DNA from 3 places in the Planococcus plakortidis genome. Region 3 is predicted to be linked to each of the others. Evidence: riboswitches for the same ligand, from Rfam matches in the RefSeq annotation. Region 3 holds a riboswitch; each other region holds the start of a gene.

Region 1 (3,272 bases), 140 kb from region 3:
GGAAAATCGGCGTGTCCAAATGCTTCGTTGCTTCGTGGATTTCGATGATTTTCTCTTTTGTGTAGACCGGCTGCGAAATGAAGTAATCCGCACCGGCTTCGATTTTCTTCTCGAGCCTTTGAACCGCCCGTTCCACCACACGGACATTCGGGTTGAACGCGGCGGCAACTGAGAAGTTCGCTTTTTTCCGCAACGGTTTCCCGGAAAATGAAATGCCTTCATTGAGCTTTTTGATGAGCTGGATCAACTCCATGCTCGACACGTCGTAGACGCTTGTCGCGCCTGGGAAATCGCCGACTTTGGTCGGGTCGCCCGTGACGGCGAGTATGTCGTGGATGCCGAGTGCATCCAGCCCCATGATATGCGATTGCAAGCCAATCAAATTACGGTCGCGGCACGTAATATGCGCAAGAGGTCTGACATCCTGCTTGTGCTTGATGATCGAACCCATCGCCATATTGCTGATGCGCGGCGAAGCGAGTGAATTGTCGGCCATCGTGATGGCGTCTATGCCTTCTGCGTCCAATGCCTTTGAACCTTCAAGGAATTTCTCGATGTCCAAATGGCGCGGCGTATCGAGTTCGACGATGATCGTCCGCTCGGTTTTCGCTTTTTCGTGCAAGGGCTTGTCTTTTAACGCCTCCGCCTCGCGGATGACAATCGGCTTTTTCTCTTCGACTTTCTTTTCGGTGATCGGCTGCAAATGGCCGATGCGTTTTTTCACTGCTTCGATATGTTTTGGCGTCGTGCCGCAACAACCGCCGATGAGTCTCACGCCTTCTTCGCGCAAAAGCAGTGCCGCACGGCCGAAATAATCGGCTTCCGATTCATAGACGATGCGCCCGTCTTCGATATCCAATAGCGAAGCGTTCGGATAAGCGGATAAAAACGCTTTTTCCGGCAGTTCGACGCCTTCAAATGCTTGGATGGTATGGTGCGGGCCAAGCCGGCAATTGACGCCGACGATTTCCGCGCCGAGCGCATCGAGCCGTTTCAATCCTTCGTTTAAGCTCATGCCGTTTTGCAAAATGCCGGGTTCGTGCATCGACAATTGCGCGATTAAAGGGGCGTCTGTCAGTTTCTTCAAATGGGTGACGGTCGCCGCCAGTTCCTCGAAATCGTAATACGTCTCGAGCAATAAGCCGTCCGGGTCGCCGGACAATAAATGCTTCGCCTGCTGGTCGACCATAGCGACGATTTCATCCAAAGTGGCATCGCTTTTCCGGATGCCGCGGATGCCGCCGATCGTACCGACGACAAACTGCCCGCCGTCTTTTGCGGCTTTATTGGCGATGGCGATCGCTGCTTTATTGATCGCTTCGGTCTGTTCTTCGAGCCCGTAGCGCGCCAGTTTATGGGCATTCGCCCCGTATGTGTTCGTTTGGATAATGTCGGCCCCGGCTGCGATATAATCGCGGTGGATCTTCTCGATCACTTCCGGGCGCTGGATGTTCAATTCCTCGTTGCAATATTCGATGCCGTACGAGTACAACAGCGTTCCCATGGCGCCGTCCGCCGTCAGCATCCGTTTTTTCAGTTCATCCAATAACATGATTCGTCCTCCTCTGTCTGATTTTGCCGTGCAGCTGCGGACGCATCGATATGAAACAAAAAAAGCCTTCCATGAAAAAGAAGGCTTTACGATATCGGACTCGTTCCTTTTCATCTGCCAGGCATATGCCTGCTGGAATTAGCACCTGACCTAACGGCTGGTTGCTGAAGCGTCATCGGGCCAGTCCCTCGACTTCTCTAGATAAGAATTCACTATGCAGTTTTCAGTATTCCCACATGATACCCCCTGCGATGATTTGGGTCAAGGTGATTTATCAAAAAACAAAGAACTTTCTGTTACATTTCCGGCCTTTACCAGGCATCCGGAACGCGCGGATTGAATTTGGCGGCTTCGACAGTGAATTTATACCACGTGAAGGCTTGGCCGTCGATGATCCACGTAATGTCGATGCGACGCGGGATTTCGATGCCGTCGACTTGTTGCCATTCATGCACTTCGGCAATGCACGGCAAGCGCTTCGCCTCTTCGCCGACGTCTTTATAGCGCATCGCCCGCGCCCGCTTCATGCGCCCTGTTTCATCAAACTCGAAGGTTACATTGGCGGTCGACCCGTTATAGGTCATTTCCGCTTCCACGGAATGGGCATTGCTGTTCAAAAACCGCACGTACGGGCTGAACACCAGTCCCGGAAGCCACGCCATCTCCATTAAAAAGCGCTGCAAGGCCGATTCATCCAGCTTGCCGTCCGGCATCGACCGGTTGATCGGCACGAGGCCCGCAAAGCGGAGGCGCATGCCCGCGCGGCCATCCCGAAAACTGTCGGCCCCTGTAACGAACAAGCCGTCCACTTTCATGCGCGCTTTCCAATAAAACGACGGCGGCTCCATAAAGCTGTATTGCTCGGCGGTCGATTCACTCCATTCTTCCTGGTCGGGTTTCGTTTTCATCCAGCCCACTTGCTTTACGTAAACGCCCATCACCTGTTCCCGGCCGATCGCGCCGCTCACTTCCAGCCATTTGGCGATCGGTTTTGGAAGATTGTCCGTTCTTGCCTGTTCCACTTCACCGGCGTGCCGGACTTCCGGCCATGTCGGTTTAACAAGCCGCGTCATGTCTTTATATTTCCGGTAAATTCCGTATGCCCCGAGCGTCGTCAATGCTAAAACCGGCCATCTGCGTTTCATGCCACATACCCCTCTCCGATTTTGCTGCGCACTTTGTTCCTTGCTATTCTCTTTCGACACAGCATTTGTTTTCCCTGCAAAACGAATCAATAGAAAACGCCTCCGGAAGAGTGCCCTTCCGGAGGCGTTCAGTATTCATCAGTTCAACTTTTCAAAAGCCGGTTCGAGATGTTCTCTTAATGCAGGCCCCATCGTTTGCGAATAAAGCGTCGTTAAATGATGCTTATCGCGGTAGACGAGCACATTGCCGATGACCGGCGGGCACGTATCGTCCGTGCAGAAATACTCGGACATATCGGCGAACGTCACATTGTCCGGGATGTCTTCTGTATTTTCCCATGGCACAACATCCGACAACGCTTTACTGCGTTCAACCGAGCAATTGTCGACGCTCAATTCATCGAGACACAGCGTCGGATCGACTTTCATGCGGGGGTTGTCACGCACGGCGAAAATCCCCGCGATCCCTTCGAACTCTTTCCATTTAGCAAGATACCCTTTTGGCACCGTATCGCCAGAATTCACCGTCGCTGTCGTGAAGATCAAATCAGGCGGTTCTGCCATCAAGCGCTCTT
Region 2 (3,272 bases), 490 kb from region 3:
TTCTGTCAAAAAGCTGCGCTTTAGTTTGGCCACTTCGAATTTCAGCGGCTCATTATCCCAAATCGCCTGTGCCGCTTCGCGCAGCGGCTCTTCAAAATCATTGGTATCATGGTCGAAAAACGGATCGGTGAAAATGAGGTCTTCGGTGATCTTGCACAGTTCCGGATTGGAAAACTCAGCCGCAAGCCGCTTTTTCTCGAATGGATGCAAACCGAAATCCGAGGTATGGAACAAGGTGTGCGCTAAATAACTGCCGATATGTTCCGCAAGCTTCGGGTAATGCTTGCCGTCGATCAGGCCGTTGCGCAAAATCGTCAACTGCGACAAGTCTTCCATGACGGTGACAGCAAGCGCAGCGTCCGTCGCATACACTTCGGGCACGCGGCCTTTCGCGAGGCTGCCGTGCAGCTTCAAGGCATTTGCTTCAATGGTCGCCCGGTGCAGTGTCAGCGGCCAGCTTTCGCCGACGACTTTCGCATACGGCAAGGCTTGTTTGATGATGAGCCCATGCCCAGTGGCGGAGTCGGTGATGCGGAATACGTAATTCAAGTTGCCGTCGCCGATCTCTTCACATTGCAATGTTGCGGACGACGCAAAAACGTCCAAACTCTGTGCCAGCCGAATCGCTTCTTGTTCAGTCAATGCTTTGTATGTAGACGGTGCTGTAAGTGTCATATTGATTGCCTCTTTTCTGTGGAATAATAAAAAGCCTCTTTCCCGAAAGAAAGAGGCGCAGAATAAGAGATCCATGCCTCTTATCTTTCAGAAATGTACATTTCTGATGGAATTAGCACCGTGCCTTAAGGGATCGAATCCCGGCGCCAAAGCGCCCCGTCTCACAACGGTATTACGGTCGGTTGCTGGGCGTCATCGGGCCATTTCCCTCTGCCTGCTCTTGATAAGAGTTTGCTATGCAACATTTATGAAGTTCTGAAACGAATGCTAGCACGATTCAGAATTCATTGTCAATAAAATATTTTGAAAAAACGAAAACCTTTCCGCTAAAGGCGAGTTTCATACTCGGGTTTCCTAGTTCATCGATTACTTGCTGCACTCTTCATAAATACCCGCAGCCGGTTGGGCATGCCTTTTTCTAGAGAACGCACCCTGAAGTGATCAGCTGACATTTTTCAGACATTTTTGATTTTCTCCGTTGACAGATACTGTCTGTCATGAAATAATCAGAATTACTTTGCAACAGCCATAATTTCATAATCTATTCTTATTCAGAGCAGGTGGAGGGACAAGCCCTACGAAGCCCGGCAACCGGTCCGATCATGGACACGGTGCTAATTCTTGCAGCCAACGCAATCGATTGGCTGGGAAATAAGAAGGCGTTAATCATTAACCTCTTCTTATTTGCGAAGAGGTTTTTTTATGTCCACTAAGCAGGAGGGTTATTCATGAGCGGTGTTATCGCGACATATCAATTATTCGGCAAAGCCGGTTCATTCGAAAAAAAAGCAGAAGCCATTGCACTCGGTTTGACGGTCGGTTCGTGGACCGATCTGCCATTGCTCGAGCAGCAGCAATTGCAACAACATAAAGGGCGCGTCGTGTCGGTCGAAGAATTCCCGCATGTCACCCACCCCGCACGTCAAGGCGTCATCCAAGCACGCCTGAAAATCCATTACCCGGCGGCCAACTTCTCAGCGGATTTGCCCGCCATCCTGACGACCGTCTTTGGCAAGCTGTCTCTCGACGGCGAGATCAAATTGATCGATTTGGATTTTGAAGAATCACTGCTCCGCCAGTTTCCGGGCCCGCGTTTTGGGATCGACGGCATTCGCGAAACGCTCGGTGTCAACGGGCGCCCGCTCGCCATGAGTATTTTCAAGGGCGTCATCGGCCGCGATCTCGATTATCTATCAGATCAACTTCGCCAACAGGCACTCGGCGGCGTCGACTTGGTGAAAGACGATGAGATTTTATTCGACAATCCACTGACGCCGTTTGACAAGCGCGTTACCGCAGCGTGTCATGTGTTAGACGAAGTGTACGAAGAAACCGGCCATCGCACGCTGTATGCCGTCAATTTATCCGGACGGACATCAAGCTTGCGCGACAAGGCGCGGCGGGCACGTGAACTCGGGGCGGACGCTTTGTTGTTCAATGTCCATGCCTACGGATTCGACGTCTTGCAGGAACTGGCAGAAGACGAAGAAGTGGCACTCCCGCTTATGGCGCATCCTGCGTTCAGCGGCGCGTATACGTCATCCGATTTTTACGGCGTGTCCACGGCGCTTGCACTTGGCAAACTGACACGACTGGCAGGAGCTGACTTCAGCTTGTTCCCGTCCCCTTACGGCAGCGTCGCCCTCGAGAAAGAAACGGCGTTGCAGCTCGGTCAGGAACTGGTCAGCGAAGGCCCTTTGAAGCAAAGCTTCCCGGTGCCATCCGCTGGCATCCACCCCGCCCTCGTGCCGCTATTGTTAGAAGACTACGGCGTTGACAGCATCATCAATGCCGGAGGCGGCGTCCATGGCCATCCAGACGGCGCTGCTGCTGGCGGCAAAGCGTTCCGCCAAGCGATCGACGCCGCACTGCAAGGACAGGCTTTAACGGAAGCCGCCAAACAACAGGACGAATTACAAAAAGCGTTAGCATTATGGGGGGAAACCGTATGAGCAAGCCGGTCATATTTTGCGACTTCGACGGGACGGTGACTTCCCGCGATAATTTGATCGCCATCATGAAAGAGTTCGATCCGCCGGGTTGGTCGCCGATAAAAGATCAAATTCTCGATCAGCGCATTTCCATATGCGAAGGCGTCCAGCAAATGTTTGCCTTGCTGCCATCTTCCGCCAAGCAACAGATCATCAACTATGCGCTCGACCAAGCGGAAATCCGCGAAGGCTTCGCCGATTTCGTCGCCTACACAAAACGCCATGACATCCCGCTCTATATCGTCAGCGGAGGCATCGACTTTTTCGTCTACCCATTGCTCGAGCCATACGGTCCATTCGCCGGCATCTATTGCAACGAAGCGGATTTTTCGAATGACAAGATCCATATCCGCTTCCCGCACGGCTGCGACGAACAGTGCGACAGCCAAGGCTGCGGCTGCTGCAAACCGTCCGTCATGCGCCGCATCATGTCGGAGCAATCGACGAGCATCGTCATCGGCGATTCCATCACCGACTTGCAAGCCGCCAAACAAGCGGATCTCGTCATCGCCAGGGATTTCCTGGTCGACAAATGCGAGGAGCTCGGCATTGCCTATGAAGCTTTCGAAAGCTTCCACGACGTGACGGATATTCTTGACGCCAAGC
Region 3 (3,272 bases):
CCGTCCCGCTCCAAGCGGTTCACTTTCCCGCCGATATGCCCGTTCTTTTCATACAACGAAACTTCATAGCCTTTTTGCTGCAATGAAATCGCCGCCGACAAGCCCCCAAGGCCTCCCCCGATCACGATTACGGATTTTTTCGCTTTGCCCATATATGTACCGCCCCTTTTTTAATGAAATATGTATCGCTTTTTACTTTAAAACCGCCTATATGGAAATTTCTTTAACCCTCAGCCAATATCCTTGTTATTCCCTTCATCATAAGCTTAAAAACGCATATTGTATAGTTTTTGTATAATCCTATACGAGCTGTTCATTAGAGGAGTAGATAAAGCCCCAGACGGGAAAGTGAGAAGAATAGTAAGCAAACGAAAAAGGAGCTGATAAGATGGCTGGATTCCTGCCACATATATACGACACGGCCATGAAGCCGTTAGAGAAAACCCGCTTTGAGAAGATCCGCAAAAACCTCGTCTTGCAAGCGACGGGGCACGTGCTCGAAATCGGCTTCGGGACGGGCGCGAACTTCCGCTATTACCGAAATGCCGAACGGGTCGATGCCATCGAACCGAACCCGGAGATGGGCAAACAAGCCGGCAAACGCATCCGGAAATCGAAAACACCGATCCATACGTACGAAGCGATTGCTGAAGAACTGCCTTTTGACGATAACAGCTTCGATACCGTCGTTGCGACATTGGTGTTCTGCACAATCCCTGACCCTGTCAAAGCACTTGAAGAAATCTGCCGCGTCAGTAAACCGGGTGCAAAGATCCTCATGTTCGAACATGTCAAAATGGACCAGCCGGTCATGGGCAAAACCCAGGAAGCCTTGACCCCCGTCTGGAAAAAGCTCTGCGACGGCTGCCATTTAAACCGCGATACGTTCGATTTGGTGAACCGTTCACCGCTGGAAATCGTGAATGTGGAATCCTATTACGGCGGCCTGTTTTTGACAATTGAGAGCAGGAAACCCCTATGAATTGCAGCTGCCCCGAATTGTAGCTGTCCCTGTGTCCGGCACAATTATGACTATTTATCAATTAGCATGAAAATTCACGACGACATCCGAAGAGCTATCTTTTTAAGCATTTCATATTCACCCATCTTGTATACGGTATCTCTTGAATTGTGTGATGCACAGGGACACAAACAAAAAACTCCCCTCTCCCTTGCAATTGTCCGAAGATTGCTTTAATGTGAACATCAATCATTTACAACTAACTCAATAATCGATTTCTTATCAAGAGAGACGGAGGGATTTGGCCCTGTGAAGTCTCAGCAACCGCCCTGATCCAGGACAAGGTGCTACTTCCAATAGGCGATAGCCTAGAAGATAAGAAGAATGCATTTCCCATAAACGGGGCTTTCTTCTTATTTGAAGAAAGCCCCATTTTTCATTTCCATCACCTACACTAAAAACAGAAAGAAGGAATTTCACATGACCCATTCAACTATTCAAACAAGCCCTAAACTAACTACAGCACCATTCAAGGCGGATCACGTTGGGAGCTTATTGCGCCCCGACAGCATTCACGAAGCCCGCAAACAGTTCAAGGAAGGTGCCATTACGGCAGATCAGCTGCGGGAAGTCGAGACGTCGGAAATCAAGCGCATCGTCGACAAGCAAATCGAAGTCGGGCTCAAAGCCGTGACGGACGGCGAGTTCCGCCGCACGTTCTGGCATACCGACTTCATGTCTCATATCAACGGTTTCGAAGGCTATACGCCGGAAAAAGGTTATCAGTTCAAAAACGTCGAAACCGAAGCCTACGACGTCCGCAATACCGGCAAGATTTCATTCAATGAAAATCATCCCTTCCTCAGCGATTTCGTCGAATTCAAGGAAATCGTCGGCGGCCGCGCCGTCCCGAAACTGACGATCCCAAGCCCGAACCAATTTTTCAACCAAGGCATCCGCAACGAAGAAATCTATCCGGACCTGGAAGACTATGCGAAAGACGTTGTCCAAGCATACCGTGACGCTCTCAAAGCGTTCTATGACGCCGGTGCGCGCTATATCCAAATCGACGATGTCTATATTGCCGGGCTGTCATCGCCCGACATCCCGTTCAACGACGGCAAATACAACCGCGACTATTTGATCGACTTGGCGCTTCGCGTGGCAAACGGCGTGCTCGAAGGCAAACCGGAAGACCTTGCCGTGACGACCCACTTGTGCCGCGGCAACTACCAATCCGACTGGGCATTCGAAGGCAGCTATGCATTGATCGCCCCGACCTTGTTCGCCAAGGAAAAAGTCGATGGCTTCTTCCTTGAATACGACGACGACCGCTCGGGCAGCTTCCAGCCACTCGAGCACATTCCATCAGGCGGCCCGAAAGTCGTACTCGGCGTTTTCACATCGAAAAACGGCGAACTCGAAGACAAACAAGCGATCAAAGCACGCGTCGCAGAAGCCGCAAAATATGTGCCACTCGAGCAACTGTGCATCAGCCCGCAATGTGGGTTCGCTTCGACGCATCACGGCAATCTCCTGACCGAAGAGCAGCAATGGGACAAACTCCGCTACATCGTGGAAGTTTCCGAGGAGATTTTCGGAGAATAAATGGAGAAAGCAAGCGCGAATTTGCGCTTGCCTTTTTTTGACGGGAATTGTGTGTAACACAGGGGCCGATTCAAACCGGAATCCACTTCCCACATGTTTTCTGCGTTTTGAATTGTGTCTGACACAGGGACACCTCAAACATTCCTCTCTTTTTTGCTAGAGCTTGAAGCCGCCCTGCTGTAGAATAAAGCAAAACTCGAATCTCCTTGAATACACAAGCGAGCAGCAAAAGGAGCGTGAATGGACTTGAAAAAAGCCCAATTGAAAAACAGGATCGACGTTGCCAACAAACGGAAAAAAGCAGACCTCGTCATCCGCCATGCGTCGATTGTCAATGTCTTCACGAAAACCTTGACGACCGGAGACGTGGCGGTCAGCGATGGCGTGATCGTCGGAATCGGTGAGTATGAGGGCATCGAGGAAATCGATGCCAAAGGAAAGTTCATCGCACCCGGCTTGATCGATGCCCATGTCCACATCGAGTCGTCGATGGTCACGCCCCAGCAGTTCTCGCAAATCGTGCTGCCGCACGGCGTGACGACTGCCATTACCGATCCGCATGAAATCGCCAATGTCAGCGGGACGGACGGGCTTGAGTTCATGCTGAAAGATGCGCGATCGGCAATGCTCGATATTAAAATGATGCTGCCGTCGTGTGTCCCGGCGACGCCATTCGAGAATGCGGGAGCCCGGTTGTCTGCGG

Evidence for each region. Region 3 has a riboswitch for S-adenosylmethionine ahead of BBI15_RS03760 (5-methyltetrahydropteroyltriglutamate--homocysteine S-methyltransferase). Riboswitches for the same ligand answer to the same signal wherever they lie in the genome.
Region 1: linked by a shared signal. The riboswitch ahead of BBI15_RS03115 (bifunctional homocysteine S-methyltransferase/methylenetetrahydrofolate reductase) and the one ahead of BBI15_RS03760 (5-methyltetrahydropteroyltriglutamate--homocysteine S-methyltransferase) in region 3 are both predicted to bind S-adenosylmethionine.
Region 2: linked by a shared signal. The riboswitch ahead of BBI15_RS01305 (2,3-diketo-5-methylthiopentyl-1-phosphate enolase) and the one ahead of BBI15_RS03760 (5-methyltetrahydropteroyltriglutamate--homocysteine S-methyltransferase) in region 3 are both predicted to bind S-adenosylmethionine.

Annotation. Positions count from the first base shown of each region.
Region 1 is NZ_CP016539.2:587,958-591,229, reverse strand. It holds gene BBI15_RS03115 (bifunctional homocysteine S-methyltransferase/methylenetetrahydrofolate reductase) at 1-1,555, opposite strand, end outside; SAM riboswitch class I at 1,660-1,760, opposite strand; gene BBI15_RS03110 (DUF6920 family protein) at 1,864-2,697, opposite strand; gene BBI15_RS03105 (acyltransferase family protein) at 2,836-3,272, opposite strand, start outside.
Region 2 is NZ_CP016539.2:239,738-243,009, reverse strand. It holds gene mtnK (S-methyl-5-thioribose kinase) at 1-675, opposite strand, end outside; SAM riboswitch class I at 753-905, opposite strand; SAM riboswitch class I at 1,220-1,333, shown strand; gene BBI15_RS01305 (2,3-diketo-5-methylthiopentyl-1-phosphate enolase) at 1,404-2,627, shown strand; gene BBI15_RS01300 (2-hydroxy-3-keto-5-methylthiopentenyl-1-phosphate phosphatase) at 2,624-3,272, shown strand, end outside.
Region 3 is NZ_CP016539.2:727,337-730,608, reverse strand. It holds gene BBI15_RS03770 (phytoene desaturase family protein) at 1-152, opposite strand, end outside; gene BBI15_RS03765 (class I SAM-dependent methyltransferase) at 389-982, shown strand; SAM riboswitch class I at 1,238-1,343, shown strand; gene BBI15_RS03760 (5-methyltetrahydropteroyltriglutamate--homocysteine S-methyltransferase) at 1,442-2,569, shown strand; gene ade (adenine deaminase) at 2,810-3,272, shown strand, end outside.